Regions from separate parts of the Nonomuraea sp. NPDC050478 genome, predicted to be linked through region 1. Evidence: predicted binding sites of a transcription regulator. Region 1 holds the regulator's gene; the other holds the start of a gene.
What was found. Region 1 encodes LexA, which represses DNA repair genes until DNA is damaged. Its sites were predicted from a motif close to TCGAACANNTGTTCGA; they were not measured.
Positions count from the first base shown of each region.

Region 2: the regulator LexA is predicted to act here: its motif matches at 2,333-2,348, upstream of ACIBF7_RS08895 (Rv2578c family radical SAM protein).

Region 1 is NZ_JBITHT010000003.1:1,068,213-1,072,910, reverse strand. It holds gene ACIBF7_RS19245 (S41 family peptidase) at 1-544, shown strand, start outside; gene ACIBF7_RS19240 (MalY/PatB family protein) at 595-1,707, opposite strand; gene ACIBF7_RS19235 (DoxX family protein) at 1,742-2,149, opposite strand; gene lexA (transcriptional repressor LexA) at 2,398-3,105, opposite strand; gene ACIBF7_RS19225 (hypothetical protein) at 4,270-4,698, shown strand, end outside.
Region 2 is NZ_JBITHT010000002.1:177,616-182,313, forward strand. It holds gene ACIBF7_RS08880 (1-acyl-sn-glycerol-3-phosphate acyltransferase) at 1-255, shown strand, start outside; gene ACIBF7_RS08885 (penicillin-binding transpeptidase domain-containing protein) at 331-1,917, shown strand; gene ACIBF7_RS08890 (DUF3040 domain-containing protein) at 1,957-2,223, opposite strand; gene ACIBF7_RS08895 (Rv2578c family radical SAM protein) at 2,357-3,379, shown strand; gene ACIBF7_RS08900 (glycosyltransferase family 4 protein) at 3,891-4,698, shown strand, end outside.

The DNA.
Region 1 (4,698 bases):
GTTCCACCGCGACCTGCGTACCGAGATGGCGTACGAGGGACTCGTCGTGGACGTGCGCGAGAACGGCGGCGGGCACGTGTCCGAGCTCATCCTGGAGAAGCTGTCGCGCAAGGTCACCGGCTGGATCCGGGTCCGCGGCCACCAGCCGATGCGCTACCCCGAGGACTCCCCGCGCGGGCCCGTCGTCACCGTGACCGACGAGTTCGCCGGCTCCGACGGCGACATCGTGAGCGCCGGCATCAAGAACCGCGGCATCGGCCCCCTCGTCGGCGTCCGCACCTGGGGCGGCGTGATCGGCATCGACTCGCGCTACTCGCTGGTCGACGGCACCGTCGTCACCCAGCCGCGCTACTCGTTCTGGCTGGAAGGGCACGGCTGGGGAGTGGAGAACCACGGCGTCGACCCGGACATCGAGGTCGTCATGACACCGCAGGACCGCGCGGCCGGCCGCGACCCTCAGCTGGAGAAGGCCGTGGAGCTGGCACTCTCCGCCCTGGAGGAGCGCCCCGCCGCCACCCCGCCCGACCTCCCGCCCCTGCCGTAACGACCCCGGGGGACGGCTCCTCGGCCGGAGAGCCGTCCCCGCCCGGCCGATCAGGAGGTCACGGTGGCGATCCTCCGCAGGATCTCGGCGAGAACGGGCTCGGAGGTGGCGAAGTTCAGCCGGACGAACGTCTCGCCGCCCGGCCCGAACACGGCGCCGTCGCTGAGGAGGACCTTCGCCTCCCGCTCCAGCTGCTCCGCCACCGCGGGACGGCCGTAGTCGAGCCATGCCAGGTAGGTGGCCTCCGGCACGCGGTACGTGACGCCCTCGGGCAGGTGTTCGGCGATGACGCGCCGGTTCCGGTCGAGCAGCGCGACCGTGTCCGCCAGCCAGGCGTCACCGTGCCGCCAGGCGGCGACGGTCGCCTCCACGCCGAACACGTTCGCCGAGCCGAAGAGGAACGGCGGCTGGGCGTCCAGCGCCCCGCGCAGCCCGGGGGAGCCGAGGTGCGCCACCGAGCAGCGGATCCCGCCCAGGTTGAACGCCTTGGTGGCCGAGGTCAGGGTGACCGTCCGGTCAGGCAGGATCGTGCCGAACGGGATGTGCCGGTTCGGCTCGTACACCAGGTCCCCGTGGATCTCGTCGGAGATGACCAGCAGATCGTGCCGTTCGGCCAGCTCGGCGAGCTCCTCCAGCTCGGCCCGGGTGAAGACGCGGCCGGTCGGGTTCTGCGGGTTGACCAGCAGCAGCACCTTGCACCCGGACAGGTCGGGGATCTCGGCGCGCCACGAGTCGCCGTCCGGCACGAGCCGGATGGGGCGCAGCGGCCGGTCCATGGTCTCCAGCGTGCCGAGGAACGGATGATAGGCCGGGGTGTGCAGCGCCACCCCGTCTCCCGGGGCCGTCCACACGTGCAGCAGCACCTGCAGGGCCTGGTTGATGTCGGAGTAGGAGCGGACCAGGCCCGGATCGGGCTCCCACCCGTATCGGGCGGCCATCCGCTCCGCGAACGCCTCGGCGAGCGGCCCGCTCTGGGGGCTGTCGAGCCACGAGGGATAGCCGAGGTCGCCTTCCGCCCGGCGGCGCAGCGCCTCGACCACCTCGGGAGCGGACGGCAGGTCCATGTCGGCCACCCACGCGGGGATGACCCCCGGGTCGGCCTTCGCCCACTTGAGCCCGTCGTTGCGTGCTTTGAACGCTTCACCCACGAATGTGTCGCTCACCCAGACATTCTAGGAATGTCGGCCTTCGTACGGATCAGCCGCCGGCCAGCGACCGCCACAGCCGGTCCGTACGATCACGCCGCCCCCACGCGATCAGCCCGCTCACCACGAGCAGGACCAGCGGCAGCGCCACAGGCCCGCCGCTCACGAACGCCTCGGTCAGCACCGCACCGGCCATCAGCCCGGCGCCCGCCAGCGCGGCCGCTCCGGCCACCGGGGGCGCCAGCAGGCATACCGCCATCGCGACCTCCAGCACCGCGACCAGGTAGCGGAACCAGTCGCCCCATCCGATCGCCTCGAACGTGGACACCGACGGCTCAGCCCCGGTGAACTTGCCCATCGCCGCCATCAGCAGCATGCCCGCCATGACCACCTGGAGCACCCACAGGCCGGCCCCGGCCAGCCGCCGCCCGGCACTCGGCCTCGTCTCGATCTTCTCCATGCCGCCGAGATTATGGACTGCGATCAACCGCCGGAATGCGGCTGGTTACCGGACAAGGGTGGAGGTAGGTGCACTTGCCCGGAGACGCGCCGTGTGCGACGGAACCATGGAACCCGGGCAGCCGGAGAGGCGCCCGCCGGACAGGACGCGCGCGGAGAGGAGGACGGCGGCCATCGGCGGGCTGGTGCGCGAGAGCCGGTGAGGAGCGCGGTGCGGGACGGCCGCACCGCGTCTCACACGGCGAGGGGTCAGAGGCGGCGCAGGACCGCCACGACCTTGCCCAGGACGCTGGCCTCGTCGCCGGGGATGGGCTCGTAGTTGTCGTTGTGCGGCACCAGCCAGACGTGGCCGTCCTTGCGCTTGAAGGTCTTGACCGTCGCCTCGCCCTCGATCATCGCGGCCACGATGTCGCCGCTCTCGGCGACCGGCTGCTGCCGGACCACGACCCAGTCGCCGTCGGCGATCGCGGCGTCGATCATCGAGTCACCGGTGACCTGCAGGAGGAAGAGCGTGCCCTCGCCGACCAGCTGCTTGGGAAGCGCGAAGACGTCCTCGACGCTCTCCTCGGCCAGAATCGGGCCACCGGCGGCGATGCGGCCGACCAGCGGGACGTAGGCGGCGGTGGGCCTGTTGACGGGGGCGTCGTCGGTGGCGGTGTCGGGGTCGACCCACAGCACCGGCTCACCCGGCAGCCGCACCTCCAGCGCGCGCGGGCGGTGGGGGTCTCGCCGCAGATAGCCCTTGCGCTGCAAAGCCGTCAACTGGTGCGACACGCTGGACGTGCTGGTCAACTGGACGGCCTCGCCGATCTCGCGCATGGACGGCGGATAGCCGCGCTGCTGCACCGAGTCGCGGATCACCTCGAGGATCTTGCGTTGCCTGGGGGTCAGCCCCAGTGAGTCACGCCTTCGCACCGCGAGGTCACTGACCCCATTGGCGTCATCCCGCTCGCTCATGCCTCTCCTCCTCGCCCGGCAACCCGCCCCGCGGGCGAGGCTCCCGGTCCGTGGTCCTGATGTCGCACACAGCGACCGTATCTCTGTTGAAGATCATCTTCAAACAGTTGTTCGAGTCTTCCTCGAAAATGTCGGCAGTGTGGTGTAGAACATCGTACGGGAGTTCGATCGACACCGTGTTCGATTTGCCGATCTTTCTACGGCCGTTTCCGGGGGCCACGACGGCGGGAGGTCCATCATGCGAACGACCAGACGGAGCCACTGCGCAGCGGGCTCACCCACGGGCCGCATCCACGGGATGATCTGATGGCGGATCCGACCGGCGACCACGTCAAGCGCCTCACCCTCATCGTCGACGCCACCCAGGAGGGGAGCCCTCAGGGACGCCACCCTCGCCCCGAAGCGCCCAGGCGGAATAACGACGGCGGAGCGGGCCCTCGATCGCGATGGGCCGCCGACGGCAAGCGCCCCCACCTGTACCTCGTCCCCCCAGCCCGCCCCGACTCGGACACCAGCCCTGGCAGGTGGGGGAGAAGCGACGGCGGGCCCGTCCGAGGGGGAGAGCGAGCGCCCGGAGCCGGTCAGGTCGTCAACGGCGGGTCCGTCCGAGGGGGAGAGCGAGCGCCCGGAGCCGGTCAGGTCGTCAACGGCGGGCGCCAGGCGGCGGGCGAGCGTGCGCCGGGAGGCGTCGTCAATGGCGGGTCCGTCCGTACGGAAGAGTGTGCGCCTGGACCCGGTCAGGTCGTGAACGGCGGGTCTGTTCGAGGGGGAGAGCGTGGGCCGCGAGTTGGCCAGGCCGTCAATGGCGGGCGCCGGGCGGCGGGTGAGCGCGTGCCCGGAGTCGGTCAGGTTGTCAACGGTGGGCGCCAGGCGGGGGGCGAGCGGCGGGTCGTGGAGCGGCGCCGGAGGCAGGGTGCGCCGGAAAGGCGCCTGACGGACGACGGCCCTCTGCGGCGTTCCGGCCTCACCGGCGAAGACGGGCTCGGCGACGGTCGCGCTGAGCGGTCGCCGGTGTCCCCGGCCCGAGTGCGGGGGCTCCGGCGGGACGGGGCGTCGATGGTACCCAAGGGGAGTGCGCGCGCAGCGCAGGGGGAGCGGGCCCCGGCGGACCTGCAATCGAGGCGCCGGACGCGTAAGGGGGACGGCGCGATTGAAGGGGACGCGGTGCGGGCGCGTCGCCGCGTCGTCGTGCCCGGGACTCCAGCGCAGCTCGGCCGGCCAAGGATGGGCTGGTTCCCGAGGTTCGCGCGGATCGACAGGGCCGGTCGCGCCGCACAGGTTGACAGGGCCGGTCGCGTTACGCAGATCGATAGGGCCGGTCGCGCCGCACAGGTTGACAGGACCGGCCGCGCCACGCAGGTCGGCAGGACCGGCGGCACCACGCAGGCCGACGGGGTGGGCCGCTCCGCGGGGGCCGACAGTGGGCGGCGTGCGCGGGCGGGGAAGAGGCTGCGGGGTGGCGCGGCCGAGACCGCGCCGGTGCGGTTGACGCGGCGGGGCCGCGCGGCGCTGGTGCTGGTCATGGCGCTGCTGTCGCTGGGCGGGTTCTGGCTCGGCACCAGGGCGGCCGGCCACGCAGGGGTCGAGCGCTCG
Region 2 (4,698 bases), on a different contig from region 1:
AAGACCGGCGCCCCCGTGCTTCCCGTGGCGCTCAGCGGCACCGACAAGGTGATGCCGTTCGGCGCCAGGGTGCCCCGCCCGGCCACCGTCGGCATCCGGATCGGCGAGCCGCTGCGGTTCGACGGCGACCATCGCGACGCCCGGGAGCGGCGCCGCGTGACCGACGAGGTCATGGCCGCCATCCAGCGGCTTTCCGGGCAGGAGTACGTCCCGGAGTACGCGTCCGGTCACAAGCCGTCCCATGGCACGTCGTGATGCCGCCCCGCTAAGCTCGGTCCCCTGTCGACGGTCAGGGGGCTGACAGTGGCGCGTACGCGCACCATCGTGATCGTGTCCGTCGCCACCGTGGTGGCGGTGGGGGCCGCCGCCGGTGGCGCCTACTACGTGCTGCACACCCGCGGCACACCCGCCGAGACGGCGCAGCGCTTCGCCGCCGCGTGGCAGTCCGGCGACCAGGCGCGGATGAGCGCCGAGCTGGCCGTGCCGCGCGAGCTCGGCCTCTACGGCCGGCTCCGCGAGGGCCTCGGCGTCGAGTCCACCGAGGTGACGCTGGGGCAGCCGCGCGAGAGCGACGACCGCGCCACCGTCCCCTACACCGCCACCCACCGGCTGAAGAACCTCGGCGACTGGACGTACGAGGGAGAGCTCGCGCTCAAGGTGGCCGACCGCCACTGGAAGGTCGACTGGGCCCCCTCAGCGGTGCATCCGAAGCTGACCTCGGAGGCGGAGTTCACGCTCAAGGCGAAGTGGCCCGAGCGGGCCAAGATCGTCGACGCCGACGGCAACCGCATCGACACCGGCGAGGTCGGCGGCTCGGTCCAGCAGCTCGTCGGCTTCCTCGACAAGGCCACGAAGGACGACGTGCGGCGGCTCGGCTCCGCCTACAAGACCGGGCAGGCGGTCGGGCGGGGCGGGCTGCAGCAGACGTTCGAGAAGCGGCTCGCCGGCACGCCGACGACCGAGATCAGGGCGGGCGAGACCACCCTGGAGACGATCGAGGGCGAGGACGGCGAGTCCCTGACCACCTCGCTCGACCCCCAGGTGCAGGACGCCGCCGTCACGGCGGTCAAGGACCTCGACAAGCCCGCCTCGCTGGTGGCGATCAGGCCAGGCACGGGAGAGATCCTGGGCGTGGTCAACAACCGGGGCGGGTTCAACCGGGCCATCGACGGCCGCTACCCGCCGGGCTCGACGTTCAAGGCGGTCACCGCGGCCGGGCTGCTGGCCGCGGGGCTGAAGCCGGGCGACACCGTGACCTGCCCGAAGTACGTGACCGTGGGCGGGCTGCGCATCCGCAACTCCGAGGAGGCCGCGTACGGCAAGGTGTCGTTCTCCGACTCGTTCGCCTACTCGTGCAACACCTCGTTCGCGCCGCTGGCCAAGCAGCGGCTCGGCGCCGACAAGCTGCTGAAGACCGCCGAGCTGGTCGGCTTCAACACGGCGCCGGCCATCGGCCTGCCCGCCACCGAGCCCAGCTTCCCCAGGGCAGAGTCCGACGCCGAGCTGGCGGCCGAGTCCTTCGGCCAGGGCCGCATCACGGCCAGCCCGCTGTCGATGGCGTCCGTGGCCGCGGCTCTCGCCGACGGCACCTGGCGGCCGCCCACGCTGGTGCCGGAGGCGGAGCAGAAGGTCAAGCCCCGCCCGCTGCCCGACGGGGTGACGGATGACCTGCACGCGATGATGGCGGCCGTCGTCACCAAGGGCACCGCCAAGGCCGCCGGCCTGCCCGCCGGCACCCACGGCAAGACGGGGACCGCCGAGTACGGCACGGGGCCCGAGCTCGACTCCCACGCGTGGTTCATCGGGTTCAGGGACGACGTGGCGTTCGCGGTGGTGGTCGAGGGCGGTGGCGGCGGCGGCAAGGTCGCCGCGCCGGTGGCCGCCGACTTCCTGCGCGCCCTGCCGTCCTCCCGCTGACCCCGGCCCATTCGGGCGAGGCCCGCGGGGCGGATGGGGTCAGGCGGTGGTCAGGGCGAGGGCGGCCGAGGCCCCCTCGCGCAGGACGAGGATCAGGAGCGTGGCGACGAGCGTGGCGATCAGGAACCAGCTGACCACGATGATGACGGTCGAGCGGCTGGGCGCGTGCCCGCCCGCCGACCTCTCCTCACTGCGGCGCGCGCGCTCGTTGAACGACTCCAGCCGTGCGACGAGTCGCGGATCGTCGTCGACGAGGTGCTGCTCGATCTGGGCCAGCATCCGCTCTTCGTCCTGCGACCAGGCCATGGGTGCACCTCCGGAACGCAAGCTCTGTGCCGCATTCCTGCCCAACCATGAAGATCATTAGCCGTGGGCCGACCTGCCAATTGCGATCTCTTTTGGTTTGCGATCACTGTCGAACTTCTGTTCTAATCATGGCATGCGCTGGGACAACCTGCGTCTGACCGACGCCGGGCCGGACGATCCGGCCGCGCCGCTGTTCGCCCGCGGCGCGGTGGCCCGCACCTTCGACACCCCCGGCTTCCGGGGCATGACCTTCTACGAGATCCAGGCGCGTTCGATCATCAACCGGGTGCCGGCGGCCAGCCGGGTGCCGTTCGACTACACGATCAACCCTTACCGCGGTTGCGGCCACCGGTGCGTCTACTGCTTCGCGCGCAAGACCCACGAGTATCTCGACCTCGACGCGGGGGCCGACTTCGACTCGAAGATCGTGGTGAAGGTCAACGCCGCCGAGCTGGTCCGCAAGGAGCTCGCCGCGCCGCGCTGGCGCGGGCAGCACATCGCGATGGGCACCAACGTCGACTGCTACCAGCGCGCCGAGGGCCGCTACGAGCTGATGCGCGGCATCCTGGCGGCGCTGCGCGACGCGGCCAACCCGTTCTCGGTCCTCACCAAGGGCACGCTGATCCTGCGCGACCTCGACCTGCTCACCGAGGCGGCCGACCGCGCCGACGTGGGCGCGAGCTTCTCGGTCGGCTTCCTCGACCCCGACGTGTGGCGCTCGGTCGAGCCGGGCACCCCCGACCCGCGCCGCCGCCTGGAGGCGTGCGCGACGCTCAACGCCCACGGCATCGGCTGCGGTGTCCTGATGGCCCCGGTGCTGCCCTACCTCACCGACTCCCCCGCCCAGTTGGAGCGGACGGTCAGGGAGATCGCCGCCGCCGGCGCCACCCATCTCACCCCCATCGTGCTGCACCTGCGCCCCGGCGCCCGGCAGTGGTGGCTGGCCTGGCTCTCCCGCGAGCACCCGCGCCTCGTGCCGCGCTATCTGGAGCTGTACGGTCGCGGCGCCTACGCGCCCAAGGCCTACCAGGAACGCGTCACGACCCAGATCAGGGACCTCGCCACCCGCTTCGGCATCGGCCGCGCCACTCCGGCCAGGGCCCGCCGCCTCCCGCCGCCGCCACCGCCTTCTCCCCAGCAGCTCACTCTGCTGTGACCCCTGGGCAGCGGGATGGGTGGGGCCTGAGCTTTTCGCGTTCTGGACTCGTACCAAATTGATGGTATGTCGCGTTTTGGTGGAGTAGGGGTATTACGGGGTTAGTGCGTTATATGAGGCGCACTGTCCGTACAGGGGGGACACCATGTCTGACATGAAGAAGAAACCCAGCGCGAAGTCCGGCAAGGCGAAGAAGCAGGCCCTCAAGGCGAACCGGCAGGACAAGGAGATGAAGAAGGAGGCCGCGAAGCCTGAAGAGGCGTAACGACTGGGCACTGGCGAGGCAGCCGGGCCGTCCACATCCCGGCTGCCCTGTCAGATTCGTCTGAAAAGTGTTGACTTCGCAAGCAACGTTATCCCGCCATATGGCGTCTAAAGATCATAGAAGTGGATAGCGCCACGGGGATGAACGGCGCAAACCACTCGAACTCGGTAAGGGCCGACGGGGGGCGACTCCTACCGCCGGCCTCGCCGATCCATCACGTTGTCAACCGGCGGGGGGACGTTCCAGGTGCGGACATGGGCGCGTAAGGGCAAGTCAGCGGCGGCCCGGGTGTACAGGGGTTACAACCGGCGCAGGGCGCGCAAGGCGCCCCCGCCGTCGACGCGGGAGATCAAGATCCTCCTGCTCCACGCCAACGGCATGGGCGGCACCATCAGGACCGTCTTCAACCTCGCCGGCCAGCTGGCCGAACGGCACGACGTGGAGATCGTGTCGATCCTGCGGGAGGACGAGGAGCCGTTCTTCCCGCTGGACCCGCGGGTGCGGGTGCGCTATCTGGACGACCGGCTGACGCCCGGCTCCGACCCGGTGCGGGCCATGCTGTCGAAGCTGCCGAGCAGGCTGATCCCGCAGGACGAGACCGCCTACCACCGGTTCACCCTGTGGACGGACCTGAAGCTGGCCCGGTTCATCCGCTCGGTCGGCACGGGCGTGCTCATGGCGACCAGGCCGGGGCTCAACCTGGCGGTGGCCCAGTTAGCTCAGCCCAGCGTGATCACGATCGGGCAGGAGCACGTGGCGCTCAAGGTCAAGGACCAGGGCCTGCAGGAGCTGATCAAGTGGCGCTACCGCCGCCTGGACGCGCTCGTCACGCTCACCAAGGCCGATCTGAGCGACTACCGGGCCGCGCTGCCCAAGCCGCCGAAGAAGCTGGTGCGCATCCCGAACGCGGTCCCGCCGATGAACGGCGACCTCGCCAAGGGCGACGCCAAGGTGGCGGTCGCGATGGGCAGGATGACCAAGCTGAAGGGGTTCCACCGGCTGATCAAGGCCTGGGAACAGGTGGCGGCCGCGCACCCCGACTGGACGCTGCGCA